Regions from separate parts of the Streptosporangium sp. NPDC053982 genome, predicted to be linked through region 1. Evidence: riboswitches for the same ligand, from Rfam matches in the RefSeq annotation. Region 1 holds a riboswitch; the other holds the start of a gene.
What was found. Region 1 has a riboswitch for cobalamin ahead of ACZ6W9_RS08555 (ribonucleoside-diphosphate reductase subunit alpha). Riboswitches for the same ligand answer to the same signal wherever they lie in the genome.
Positions count from the first base shown of each region.

Region 2: another riboswitch for cobalamin. It lies ahead of ACZ6W9_RS03435 (CbtB domain-containing protein); the one in region 1 lies ahead of ACZ6W9_RS08555 (ribonucleoside-diphosphate reductase subunit alpha).

Region 1 is NZ_JBVJKQ010000004.1:239,249-245,956, reverse strand. Features, by position in the region: gene ACZ6W9_RS08565 (mechanosensitive ion channel family protein) at 1-667, opposite strand, end outside; gene ACZ6W9_RS08560 (ribonucleotide-diphosphate reductase subunit beta) at 728-1,723, opposite strand; gene ACZ6W9_RS08555 (ribonucleoside-diphosphate reductase subunit alpha) at 1,788-4,013, opposite strand; cobalamin riboswitch at 4,222-4,422, opposite strand; gene ACZ6W9_RS08550 (Bug family tripartite tricarboxylate transporter substrate binding protein) at 4,421-5,539, opposite strand; gene glmS (glutamine--fructose-6-phosphate transaminase (isomerizing)) at 5,636-6,708, opposite strand, start outside.
Region 2 is NZ_JBVJKQ010000002.1:136,010-142,717, reverse strand. Features, by position in the region: gene ACZ6W9_RS03455 (FecCD family ABC transporter permease) at 1-347, opposite strand, end outside; gene ACZ6W9_RS03450 (ABC transporter substrate-binding protein) at 593-1,645, shown strand; gene ACZ6W9_RS03445 (lytic transglycosylase domain-containing protein) at 1,865-2,878, shown strand; gene ACZ6W9_RS03440 (ribose-phosphate diphosphokinase) at 2,920-3,864, shown strand; adenosylcobalamin (AdoCbl) riboswitch at 3,901-4,048, shown strand; gene ACZ6W9_RS03435 (CbtB domain-containing protein) at 4,051-4,242, shown strand; gene ACZ6W9_RS03430 (CbtA family protein) at 4,251-5,039, shown strand; gene ACZ6W9_RS03425 (histidine phosphatase family protein) at 5,045-5,629, shown strand; gene ACZ6W9_RS03420 (magnesium chelatase subunit D family protein) at 5,626-6,708, shown strand, end outside.

The DNA of each region.
Region 1 (6,708 bases):
GCCTGCGCTCGTCCCACAGGTGCAGCACCACGTAGGTGAGGCTGAGCTCCTCGATGCGGCCCCACTCGTCCTCGACCACCACGACGTCGTCGAGCCGGAGCGCGTCGCTGAAGGCGAGCTGCAGCCCGGCGAGCATGTTGCCCAGGGTCGACTGGGCGGCGACGCCGACGATCACACCGGCGATTCCGGCGGAGGCCAGCAGACCGGCGCCGAGCGCGCGCACCTGGGGGAAGGTGAAGAGCATCGCGCCCAGCGCCACCACGATGATCACCGCGGAGGCCACCCGGCGGACCAGGGTGATCTGGGTGCGGATGCGGCGGGCCCGCCGGTTGCGCTCGCCCTGGACGGTCACCAGCCGGTCCAGCACCACGTCGGTGACCGCGTAGGCGGCCTCGATGACCAGCCAGGAGACGACGCCGATCATGGCCAGGCTGAGCACCTGCTCGATGCCGTCGGCGAACGATCCCTCGGCCATGCTCGGAACGTAGACCGTCTTGGCGGCCGCCACGATCGCCGTGGTCAGGGCGGGCCAGGCGCAGCGGTGCACGAGCGGACCGGCGAGGACCCATCTCTCGCCGATCAGCCGTGACCGCAGCACGCGGCGCACCACCTCCACCGCGGCGGCGGCGGCGAGCACCGTGATGAGCATGATGATCCATCTGGACAAGATCGGCTTTCCTCCCGTCGTCGGTCCCCCATGGGGGTTGCCCGCGGGCCCGCCGCGTATTCAGAAGGCTTCGTCGAATGTGACGTTCCCCTCAACGGCTATCTGGTAGGCCGAAACCCGCCGCTCGAAGAAGTTGGCGAGTTCCTGTACGTCCTGCAGTTCCATGAAGGCGAAGGGGTTGGCGGTGCCGTACCGGACGGGCAACCCGAGCCGGACCAGGCGCTGGTCGGCCACGTACTCAAGGTACTGCCGCATCCGCTCCGCCTCCATTCCGGGCAGCCCGTCGCCGCACAGGTCGGCGGCGAAGGCCAGCTCGGCGGCCACCGCCTCCTCCAGCATCCGGGTGACCTGCTCACCCAGCTCGTCGTCGAACAGTCCGGGCTCCTCGGCCCGTACGGTGTCCACCACGGAGAAGGCGAACTCCATGTGCATGGACTCGTCGCGGAACACCCAGTTCGTGCCGGTGGCCAGGCCGCCCAGCAGGCCGCGGGAGCGGAACCAGTAGACGTAGGCGAAGGCGCCGTAGAAGAACAGCCCCTCGATGCACGCCGCGAAGCAGATCAGGTTGAGCAGGAACGCCCGCCGGTCCTCGCGCGTCTCCAGGCGGTCCAGCCCGCCGAGAGAGTCGATCCACCGGAAGCAGAACTCGGCCTTGTCCCGGATCGAGGGGATGTGCTCGACCGCGGCGAAGGCGCGCACCCGCTCGTCGTGGTCGGGCAGGTAGGTGTCCAGCAGGGTCAGGTAGAACTGGACGTGCACCGCCTCCTCGAAGAGCTGCCTGCTGAGGTACAGCCGCGCCTCGGGGGCGTTGACGTGCCGGTAGAGGTTGAGGACCAGGTTGTTGGCCACGATCGAGTCGCCGGTGGCGAAGAAGGCGACGAGCCGGTTGATCAGGTGGCGTTCCTCGGCCGTCATCCTGGCGAGATCGGGCAGGTCGGAGGAGAGGTCCACCTCCTCGACGGTCCAGGTGTTGCGGATCGCGGCGCGGTAGCGCTCGTAGAAGTCCGGGTAGCGCATGGGGCGCAGCGTGAGGTCCATTCCGGGGTCGAGCAGCATCGGGAGAGCCCTCCGTGGGTTCCGGGTGAAGAGGTTCGGGTGGGACGAGGAGCCGGGGCGGTCCCTACTGGCAGGCCTCGCAGTACTCGGGGTTCTCCAGCGAGCAGGCGACGGCCTCCGGAACGGAGGCGTCGGAGGCGGCGGCGCGGGCCACGGTGGTCTGCGCGATCCGGGTCGCCGGGCGGGACCGCAGGTAGTAGGTCGTCTTCAGACCGCGCTTCCAGGCGTAGGCGTACATCGAGGAGAGCTTGCCGATGGTCGGCGTGGCCATGAAGAGGTTCAGCGACTGCGACTGGTCGATGTACGGCATGCGCGCGGCGGCCAGGTCGATGAGCGCCTTCTGCGGCAGTTCCCAGGCGGTGCGGTAGAGCGCCTTCAGGTCGCCGGGGACGCCGGGGACGTCCTGGACCGAGCCGTCGGCCCGCTTGATCGCGTCGCGGACCTGCGGGGTCCACAGGCCGCGCTCGGTGAGGTCGCGGACCAGGTAGCGGTTGACCTGGAGGAACTCCCCCGAGAGGGTCTCGCGCTTGAAGACGTTGGAGACCTGTGGCTCGATGCACTCGTAGCAGCCGGCGATGGAGGCGATGGTCGCGGTGGGCGCGATCGCGACCATGAGCGAGTTGCGCAGACCCGTCCCGGCGATCCTGGCCCGCAGCGCCGCCCACTCCGCCGACCGCCCGGCGTCGTAGTGGTCGGGGTGCAGCACGCCGCGGGCGGCGCGGGTCTCGTCGTAGGAGGGGTGGCGGCCCCGCTCGACGGCCAGGTCGGAGGAGGTGGCGTAGGCGGCGAGCGCGATCTCCTCGGAGATCCGGGTGGACAGCTCCAGCGCCTCCGGGGAGTCGAACGGCAGCCGCAGCGTGAAGAACACGTCGGCCAGGCCCATCACGCCCAGCCCGATCGGCCGCCACCTGCGGTTGGCGGCCTCGGCCTCGGGGGTCGGGTAGAAGCCCAGGTCGATCGTGCGGTCCAGGAACCGTACGGCGGTGCGGACGGTGGAGCGCAGCCGCTCCCAGTCCATCCGCCCGCCGTCGAGGTGGGCGGCCAGGTTGATCGACCCGAGGTTGCACACGGCGGTCTCGGCGTCGCCGGTGACCTCCAGGATCTCGGTGCAGAGGTTCGACAGGTGGATGACGTTCCCGGGGAGGGCCGTCTGGTTGGAGGTGCGGTTGGCGGCGTCCTTGAAGGTCATCCAGCCGTTGCCGGTCTGGGCGAGGGTGCGCATCATCCGGCCGTACAAGGCGCGGGCCGGGACCTGGCGGACGTACCGGCCCTCGGCCTCGGCGGCGCGGTAGGCCGCGTCGAACGCCTCGCCGTACAGGTCGGTGAGGTACGGGACCTCCTTGGGGTCGAACAGCGACCAGGTGCCGTCGGCCTCGACGCGGCGCATGAACTCGTCGGGGATCCAGTTGGCGAGGTTGAGGTTGTGCGTGCGGCGTGACTCCTCACCGGTGTTGTCGCGCAGCTCCAGGAAGTCCTCGATGTCGGCGTGCCAGGTCTCCAGGTAGACGCAGGCCGCGCCCTTGCGGCGGCCGCCCTGGTTGACCGCGGCGACGCTCGAGTTCAGGGTGCGCAGCCACGGCACGACGCCGTTGGAGTGGCCGTTGGTGCCGCGGATCAGCGAGCCGCGCGAGCGGATCCGGGTCCAGGAGACGCCGATGCCCCCGGCGTACTTCGACAGCCGCGCGATCTGCCCGTACCGCTCGTAGATCGCCTCCAGCTCGTCGCGGGGCGAGTCGAGCAGGAAGCAGGAGGACAGCTGGGGGCGGCGGGAGCCGGAGTTGAACAGGGTGGGCGAGCTGGGCAGGTAGGACAGGGTGGACATGAGGCGGTACAGCTCGGCGGCCTCCTCCACCGTCTCCGACAGGCCGCACGCCACCCGCAGGAAGAAGTGCTGCGGGCGCTCCAGCACGCCGCGGGTCTCGGGGTGGCGCAGCAGGTAGCGGTCGTAGACCGTGCGCAGGCCGAAGTACTCGAACCGGGCGTCGGCGGCGTCGTCGACGAGGGCGTCCAGCTCGGCGGCGTGCGCCGCGACGAAGGCGGCCAAGCCGTCCTGCAGCAGCCCGGCGGCGTGGGCGGCGGCGACGGACCCGGCGAAGGTCCGCACGCCGTGGGCGGCGGCCTCGTCGGCGATCAGCCCGGCCAGCAGGCCGGCGGCGACCCTGGAGTTCTCCGGATCGGCGACCACCCGGGCGGCGGCCTCCTCGATGGCCAGCCGGCGGCCGGCCAGATCCTCGCGTGCCTGCCCGGTCCCCTCGGCCGTCTCGGCTGCCTCGGTCACGATCGGTGCCACGTGCTTCCTCCTGGCGTGCTCGGTGCTCTTCCCGTAGGGCTCCCGCCGGGTCAAGGGCACGCGTCGGAGAACGGTTCGCGGGCATGCCGGACCGCCTCGTCCGCGGGCCCACCCTCGAGGCCCTGGACATCTGTGCCGGGAGAGGCGGCCGCGCCGCGCGCCCCGGGCCGCCTCACGCGGCCCCGGCGCCCGGCCCGGTCCCCTTCTCCCGTCTTTCCCGTCACCGGCAGGTCTTCGGACTCACGGGCGCCTGGCGCATGCCTACTGGCCGTCGCTTCCCGGGCACATGGCCCAGTGCTCCTGACGGCGGTCGTTCCCGTTCACCGCTGCGGGGCAGCCCCGGATTCGCACCGGGTTCCCTCTTGCCTCGCCTCCACGCGGAAGGCGAGCCGGCAACGACGAGGATCCTACATGTAGTGGCTTCGGACGCAACTACCCCAACAGGTTGTGGCGAAGGCTTTGAGCAAACCGAGATCACGGAGCACGTCACGGGCCCGGCCGGTCTCGCCGGACAGCCACTGGCGGAAGTCGTCGCCGCTGAGGTAGATCCGGCTCCAGCCCCCGGCCTCGCACAGGGACCGCCAGCGCGGCGAGGCGTCGAGGGCGTCGCACAGGGCCACGGCCCGGTCCCGGTCGTCCGGGCTCATGCCCCGCGGGCCGAACACCCCGCACCAGTCGGTGTACTCCAGCCGGACGTCCATCTCCATCAGCGTCGGCGCGTCGATCCCGGGGAGCCGCTCGGCGGAGGAGACCACCAGCGGCCGCAGGCGACCGGCGGCGATCTCGCGTGTGAAGGAGCGCGCCGAGCCCAGGATCGCGCCCACCCGGCCGTCGCGGAGCGCCTCGACGGCGTCGGCGGCGGCGGGGTATCCCGCGTACTGCAGCAGCCTGGCGTCCGCCCCGAGGCATTTGGCGATCATGCCGTAGAGCACGTGGTCGGAGCCGCCCTCCAGGCGCCCGCCCATCACCAGCCCGCCCGGGTCGCGGCGCAGCAGCGCGGCGAGGTCCTCGAAGGAGCGCAGGCGGGAGCCGGGCAGAACGATCAGGGCCGCCCAGTCGCCGGCCAGCCGGGCCAGCGGGGTGGTGGAGTCGACCACGGCGGCGGTGTCGGCGATCTCCGCCCCGGCCACCGCGGGCATCCCGGCGAGGAGCAGCCTCCCATCTCGGGAGAACGGCTCGCGGGAGAGCGGGTCGCGGGCGGACCGCTCACGGGACGCCGTCCCGGACGGCGCCCCGGACCGCGACCCGTACGGTGTCCCGTAGGGCGCCCCATGGGAGGCGAGCGCCTCCAGGGCGACGCCCGCCGCGCCACCCGGACGGTTCTCCACCCCGGCCGCCCGCACCAGCCCCTCGGCGCCCGCGACGGCCGCCATGCCGCGGGCGAGGGGATCCCAGTCGTGCCCGCGGGCGGCGGGCACGATGAGGGTCAGCATGGCCGTGAACGGCCTGTCCGGACCGCCGCAGCCGCCGCAGCAGCCGAGGACGGCGAGCCCGGCGGCGAACGAGAAGAACCGCCTGCGGTGCACGACGCGCCCTCCCCCCGAGACCCCCGATACCTCAGGTTACACCTATGTCACTTTCTGTGACATATGGCGGCCTCGCCGGGAGGAGGGACGGCAGGCTCACTCCACGGTGACGCTCTTGGCGAGGTTACGGGGCTTGTCGACGTCGCGGCCCAGCGCCACGGCGGCGTGGTAGGCCAGCAGCTGGAGCGGGATCGTCAGCAGGATCGGGTCCAGCTCGATCTCGTTCTTCGGCACCACCACGCAGTCGTCGGCCAGCTTCGGGTCCGCCGTACGGTGCCCGACCATGAGCACCCGGCCGCCGCGCGCCCGGATCTCGCCCAGGGTGGTGAGGTTCTTGTCCAGCAGCTCGTCGTCGGGGACGATCGCCACGGTCGGCGTCTCCGGGCCGATCAGCGCCAGCGGCCCGTGCTTGAGCTCGCTGGCCGGGTAGGCCTCGGCGTGCACGTAGGAGATCTCCTTGAGCTTCTGCGCGCCCTCGCGGGCCACCGGGTAGCCGCGGACCCGGCCCACGAACATCATGCTCGCCGTGTCGGCGTACTTGGCCGCCAGCTCCTTGATCTGCGGCTCCAGCGCGAGGATCTCCTCGATCTGGCCGGGCAGCCGCCGCAGGCCCTCGCAGACGCGGCGGCCGTCGGCCGGGGACAGGTCGCGCACCCGGCCCAGGTGCAGCGCGAGCAGCGCGAACGCCACCGCGGTCGAGGTGAACGCCTTGGTGCTGGCCACCGACACCTCGGGACCCGCGTGCAGGTACAGGCCGCCGTCGCACTCGCGGGCGATCGCGCTGCCCACGGTGTTGACGATGCCGAGCACCCGCCCGCCCTTGCGCTTGAGCTCCTGGACGGCGGCGAGGGTGTCGTAGGTCTCCCCCGACTGGCTGATCGCCACGTACAGGGTGTCGGGCTCCACCACGGGGCTGCGGTAGCGGAACTCGCTGGCCGGCTCGGCGTCGGCCGGGATGCGCGCCAGCTCCTCGATGAGCTGGGCGCCGATCTGGCCGGAGTAGTAGGCGGACCCGCAGCCGATGATCTTCACGCGGCGGAACGACCGGCTCTCCCGCGCGTCCATGTTGAGGCCGCCCAGGTGGGCGATGTGGAAGCGGTCGTCGAGGCGGCCGCGCAGCGTGCGGGCCACCGTCTCGGGCTGCTCGGAGATCTCCTTGAGCAGGTAGT
Region 2 (6,708 bases), on a different contig from region 1:
GCGGCCGAGGCGCCGGCGTTCACCCCCAGCAGTCCGGGGTCGGCGAGCGGGTTGCGGGTCAGCGCCTGCATCAGGCCGCCGGCCGTACCCAGGGCGGCTCCGGCGAGCAGGCCGAGCAGGGTGCGCGGCAGGCGCATCCCGTGCACCACGGTGGACGCCGCCGAGTCTCCCGCCACGAGCCCCTGCCACACCTCGGACGGGGAGAGCTGCCTCGCGCCGAACCCGACGCTGAGCACCAGTACGGCGAGCAGCACGAGGGCGGCGCCTGCCAGACCGGCGGCCCGCGCCGCGTTCCCGGTCCCGTTCCGGGCTCCCTTCCCGGTTCCGGGCGCGCGCCTCCGGGCCACCCGCCGGTCCGTCGCGGCGGACCCGGCCGGCCCGGTGGACGCGGCCGGCGGGACCTCGGCGGGTTCGGTGACAGGCAGGGCGGGCTCCGGTGCGACGAGGGCGGCAGTGGCGGCGGGGACGGTGGGCAGGGCGGGTGCGGCGTTCCTCGGGGGCCGGTGCGGTGTCCCCTCCGGTCAGGTTAGGTTAACCTAACCAAAATCTCCTTTAGGTTAGCCTAACCGAACTCACGAGAGAAGGCCGGATCATGCCCAATCCCGGGGTCATCCCCCGAATGTCCCGCCGCGGGCTCCTCACCGCGGGCGGCGCAGCCGCCCTGGGCGTCCTGCTCGGCGCCTGCGGCGGGAACGACGGGAAGCCCTCGTCCGCCGCGCCCTCCGGAACCGGAGACGGTGCCGCGGGCGGATCGTGGTCCTTCACCGACGACCGGAAGCAGGCGGTCACCGCCGCCGCGGCCCCCTCACGCGTCGTCGCCTTCACCGGTACGGCGGCGGCCCTCGCCGACTTCGGCCTCTCCCAGAAGATCGTCGGTGTCTTCGGCGAGACCGTCCGCAAGGACGGCACGCCCGACCCGCAGGCCGGCTCCCTGGACGTGGGCGGGCTGGAGATCCTCGGCAACGCCTGGGGCGAGTTCGACATCGAGAAGTACGCCGCGCTGCGGCCCGGCCTGCTGGTCACGCACATGTACGACCCCGGCGCCCTCTGGTACGTCCCGGACGAGAGCAAGGACAAGATCCTGAAGCTCGCGCCCAGCGTCGCCATAACGGTCGCGCGGGTCCCCCTCCCCGAGCCGATCGAGCGATACGCCGAACTCGCCGCGTCGCTCGGCGCCGACCTCGGCGCACCGGAGGTCATCGCCGCCAAGGCCCGCTTCGAGGCCGCCGCCGAGTCGCTGCGCCGCGCGGCGGCGGGGAACTCCGGGATCAAGGTCATGGCCGTCTCCGGAAGCCCCGACCTGATGTACGTCTCCAACCCCGAGGTCAACACCGACCTGATGTACTTCGCCGAACTCGGGGTGGACGTCGTCCGCCCGGAGAAGACCGACACCGGCGGCTACTACGAGAGTCTGAGCTGGGAGAACGCCGACAAGTACGACGCGGACCTGATCCTCCTCGACAACCGCTCCACCGCCCTGCAGCCTCCGGACCTCGCCTCCAAGCCCGCGTGGACCCGGCTGCCCGCGGTGAAGGCGGGTCAGGTGGCCTCCTGGGACACCGTGCCCCGCTTCTCGTACGCGGGCGCCGCTCCCCTGCTGGAGAACCTGGCCAAGTCGGTGGGCGAGGCCGAGAAGGTCCGCTGACCCGCGCGGACATCTGTACGGCGGAGCACCGGGAAGCCCGGCCGTACGGCCACGGCGTCCGGCCGGGGCGGTCCGGCGCGCCCGCGGGCACCCGGGACGCCCGCCGTACGCGGTCCCGGACGCCCGCCGTACGCGGTCCCGGACGCCCGGCCTGCGGCGCGCCGGGCCGTCCGCCGGGTTTCCGTGATCCATCGACCCGGTGACGGTAGTTTGTCCGTCATGGACAGCGGTACGGAGATCGGCCGGCGCCGGGCGCGCCTCGCACCCTGGGCCGCGCTGCTCGCCGTCGCCGCGCTCGCCGCCTGCGGCACGGACCCCGCGGGCACGGCCGCGGTGGCCCCGTCCGCCCCGGCGTCCGCCGCGGAGCGCACCTCGCCGGCCCCGCGGTCCTCGCCGTCCGGAGGGGAGGGCGGGGAAGCAGGTGGACGGGCCGCGTCGCCGGACGAGGCGGACCTGCCCGCCCCCGGCGAGCCGATCCCCCGGGACCCGGCGAAGCTCGCCAGGGCGCTGGAGACCACCACGCGGCGGCTCCACGACGCCGTCGACGACTGGACCGGCGGAGGGACCGGCGGGACCGGTGGCGGGACCGCGAAGGGCCGCCCGCCGCGGGCGGTCGTGCTGGAGGCGCTGTACCAGCAGCGGATCTACCGCTTCACCGCCCGCAACCCCGGTGTGGCCTCCCGCGCCTTCGCCCGGCTGCCGGCCCGGCTCGCCGCCGAGGCCCGCGACAACACGACCGCCATCCGCGGGCTGCTGGCGCTGGCCCACCCGGTCAAGGACGCCTCGAAGTTCCGCATCGAGGAGCCGCCGGCCGCCTCCGCCCTCCTCGGCCACTTCAAGAAGGCCGAGCGGCGGTTCGGCGTCGAGTGGGAGGTCCTGGCGTCGGTGATGTTCGCCGAGACGAAGTTCGGCCGGGTGCGCTCGCCGAGCTACGTGGGGGCGAAGGGCCCGATGCAGTTCATGCCGGGCACGTGGAAGGCGTACGGCATGGGCGGCGACATCCACGACCCCGGGGACGCCGTCATGGCCGCCGCCAACTACCTCCACGCCTCGGGCGCGCCCCGCGACTACCGGCGGGCGCTGTACGCCTACAACCACTCCACGGCGTACGTCGACGCCATCCTGCTGCACGCCCGTCAGATGAAGCGGGACCCGCGCAACTACTACGCGTACTACAACTGGCAGGTGTTCGTCATCACCACGAAGGGCGAGCGCCGCATCAGCGGCCCCTGACCCGGCGCCGCCGGGTCTGGAAGCGGATGAGGAGCGGGTCAGTGCGAGACATCACCGTGTTCGGCGGCGGCGCCCACCCCCGGCTGGCCGCCGGCATCTGCTCCCACCTCGGGACGCCGCTGCACCCGGTCCGGGTCACCCGCTTCGCCAACGACTGCCTGGAGGCGCAGCTGCAGGCCAACTGCAGGGAGCGGGACGTCTTCATCATCCAGCCCCTCGTCCCGCCGGTCCAGGAGAACCTCGTCGAGCTGCTCCTGATGCTGGACGCCGCCCGGGGTGCCTCGGCGGCCCGGACGACCGTGGTGATGCCGCACTACGCCTACGCCCGGTCGGACAAGAAGGACGCCCCGCGCATCTCCATCGGGGGACGCCTGGTCGCCGACCTGCTGGTGACCGCGGGGGCGGACCGGGTGCTCACGATGGCGCTGCACTCCCCGCAGGTGCACGGTTTCTTCAGCGTCCCGGTGGACCACCTGCACGCCCTGCGCGAGCTGGCGGCGTACTTCCGCCGGTACGACCTGTCGAACACCGTCGCCGTCTCCCCCGACCTCGGCTACGCCAAGCAGGCCGCGGCCTTCGCCCGGCTCCTGGGCGTCGGCGTCGCGATGGGCGCCAAGCAGCGGCTCAGCGACGACCGCGTCGTCATCGGCTCGGTGATCGGCGACGTCGCGGGCCGGGACGTCATCGTCGTGGACGACGAGATCGCGCGGGGGACGACCGTGCTCGAACTGCTCGACCGGCTCCGCGACCTCGGGGCCGGCTCGGTGCGGGTGGCCTGCACGCACGGTCTCTTCACCGCCGGGGCCGTGGACCGCATCGGCGGCCGGCCCGAGGTCGAGGAGATCGTCTGCACCGACACCGTGCCGGTCCCCGAGGCCGCGCCCGGGTCCAAGCTGCGTGTCCTGTCGGTCGCCCCGGCGTTCGCCGAGGCCATGCGCCGCATCCACGACGGCGAGTCGGTCAGCGCCCTGTTCGACGCCTCCTGATCGCGGCTGTTGACGTTATCGGGGGAAAGATATACGTTCCGGTAGATTTCACGGTTGTCCGAGGGAAATCCGGTGAGATGCCGGTGCGGACGCGCCACTGTATCCGGGACTGAGATCCCGGGAGCCAGGTCGCTCGGGCGATCGTGACCTCACTGACCGGGACGCGTCATCCCTGAGGAGGCACTGATGAGCGATATCTCCGCTCCTTCCGCGATACCCCTGCCGCGCCTGCGCCCCTGGCTGTTGCTGGCCGTACCGGTGCTGCTGCTGATCGCCTACCTGGTTCTGATGGACAACGGCGCGATCTCGCAGACCGGCACGTTCCTTCACGAACTCATGCACGACGGGCGGCATCTGCTCGGCGTGCCCTGTCACTAGGGGCGGAAATGATCCGCACCCTGTTGGTCAGGGGCCTGCTCGTAGGGCTCCTGGCCGGATTCGTCGCGGGCGCGTTCGCCTTCGTCCTCGGAGAACCGCGTGTGGACGCCGCCATCGCCCTGGAGGAGGCCGCGGCGGCGGCCGGACCCGGAACCGGGCCCGCGTCCGCCGGGGAGGCCGGTCACGACCACGCCGGGGCGGCGGGACACGACCACGGTGAGGGGGCCGTCGTCAGCCGGCCCGTGCAGAAGGCCGGGCTCTTCCTCGCGACCGGGCTGTACGGCCTGGCCGCGGGCGGGGTGTTCGCCCTCGTGTTCGCCGGCCTGCGCGGCCGGTTCGGGCCCCGCGGTGACGGCGCGCTGGCGCTCGCCGCGGCGGCGACGGCGTTCGTCGCGGTCATTCTCGTGCCTTTCCTGAAATATCCGGCCAACCCACCGGCGGTGGGCGACCCCGAGACGATCAACAGCCGGACGGCCCTGTACGTGGTGATGATCATCGTCGGGCTGGCGGCCGTGGCCGTGGCGGTGGCCACCGCCAGAAGGGTCACCGCCGGACCATGGCAGCGCCGGGTTGCGGCCGGCGTCGCGTTCCTGGTGCCCGTCGTCGCGGCGTGGCTGCTGCTGCCGGCGGTCGACGAGGTTCCCGGCGGGTTCCCCGCCTCGCTGCTGTGGGACTTCCGGCTGGTCTCGCTGGGCACGCAACTCGTCTTCTGGACGGCCTTCGGTGTGCTGTTCGGCTGGGTCAGTGACCGGGTGGCGGGGCGGTCCGCGCTCTCGCCGGCCGCGTCGAGCGGCTGAACGGGATGCTGTTCCTCCGGCAGGCCGGCACGCCCGGCACGCGTTCGGCGTGCTTCCCGACGGACGAGCCCGCCGACGCGGCGAGCCTGCGGAAGGCCGCGAGCCTGCGGAAGGCCGTGGGACCGCGGAAGGCGGGGAGCCCGGCCCCCGCGTGGACCGCGGCCGTGACCTGGGTCGCGCCGGTCACGGCCGCGCGGCAGACCGCCGCCGCCCTCGGGTGCGAGGCGCTCGACGCGCCGGAGCTCGCCGAGGCGGACGCCGGTCGTTGGCGCGGCCTGCCGTACGCGCGGGTCGCCGAGGCGGAGCCGGGCGGTCTCGCCGCGTGGCTCGGCGACCCGGAGGCGGCCCCGCACGGCGGGGAGAGCCTGGCCCGTCTCGCCGCCCGGGTGGCCCGGTGGCTCGACGCCGCCGCGGCCGACGCCGTCGTCATCTGCGACGTCGGGGTCATCAGGGCGGCGCTGGGCCACGCGCTCGGCCTCGGCCCGGCGGCGACCGCGCGGTTCGACGTGGCGCCGCTCTCGACCACCGAACTCGTCCCCGTACGCGGCGGCTGGCGCGTCGCCCACGTCAACCGGAAGGTCGTCACTTGACCGTCACCTATCCCTTCAGCGCCGTGGTCGGCCTCGACGACCTCAAGCTGGCGCTGATCCTCAACGCCGTCTCCCCACGGGTGGGCGGGGTGCTGGTGCGCGGAGAGAAGGGCACCGCCAAGTCGACGATCGTGCGGGCCCTGGCGGCCCAGCTTCCGGCCGTCGACGTCGTCCGCGGCTGCCGCTTCGCCTGCGACCCGGCCGCGCCCGACCCCGGCTGCCCCGACGGCCCGCACGCTCCGGACGCTCCGGACACGGAGCGGGTACGGCGGGCGGCGTCGCTCGTGGAACTGCCGGTCGGCGCCTCGGAGGACCGGCTGGTCGGCTCGCTGGACCTCGAACGGGCGCTCACCGAAGGGGTGAAGGCGTTCGAGCCGGGTCTGCTGGCGGCCGCGCACCGCGGGGTGCTCTACGTCGACGAGGTCAACCTGCTCCACGACCACCTGGTCGACCTGCTGCTCGACGCGGCCGCCCTGGGGACCTGCTACGTCGAGCGTGAGTCGGTGTCGGTACGGCACGCGGCCCGCTTCCTGCTGGTCGGCACCATGAACCCGGAGGAGGGCGAGCTGCGGCCGCAGCTGCTCGACCGGTTCGGGCTGACCGTCGAGGTGAGGGCGTCGCGCGATCCGGACGAGCGGGCCGAGGTGGTCCGCCGGAGGCTGGCCTTCGAGTCCTCGCCCACCGGATTCGCCGAGCGGTGGGCCGGGCGGGAGGCGGAGCTGGCGGGGCGGATCGCCGCGGCGCGCGAACTGCTCGCCTCGGTCCGCCTGCCCGACGCCCGGCTGCGGCAGATCACGGCCGTCTGCGCGGAGTTCGAGGTGGACGGCCTGCGCGCCGATCTGGTCGCCGCCCACGCCGCGATCGCGCACGCGGCCTGGCACGGCCGGACTGCCGTGGAGGTGGAGGACGTCCGGGCCGCGGCGCGGCTGGCCCTGCCGCACCGGCGGCGGCGCGACCCGTTCGACGCGCCGGGACTGGATGAGGACAGGCTGGAGGAGGTGCTGGAACGGACCTCCGGGGACGACGACGAGCCGCCCCCCGGACCGCCGGGGGGAACGCCTCCGGAAACCGGTCCGCGC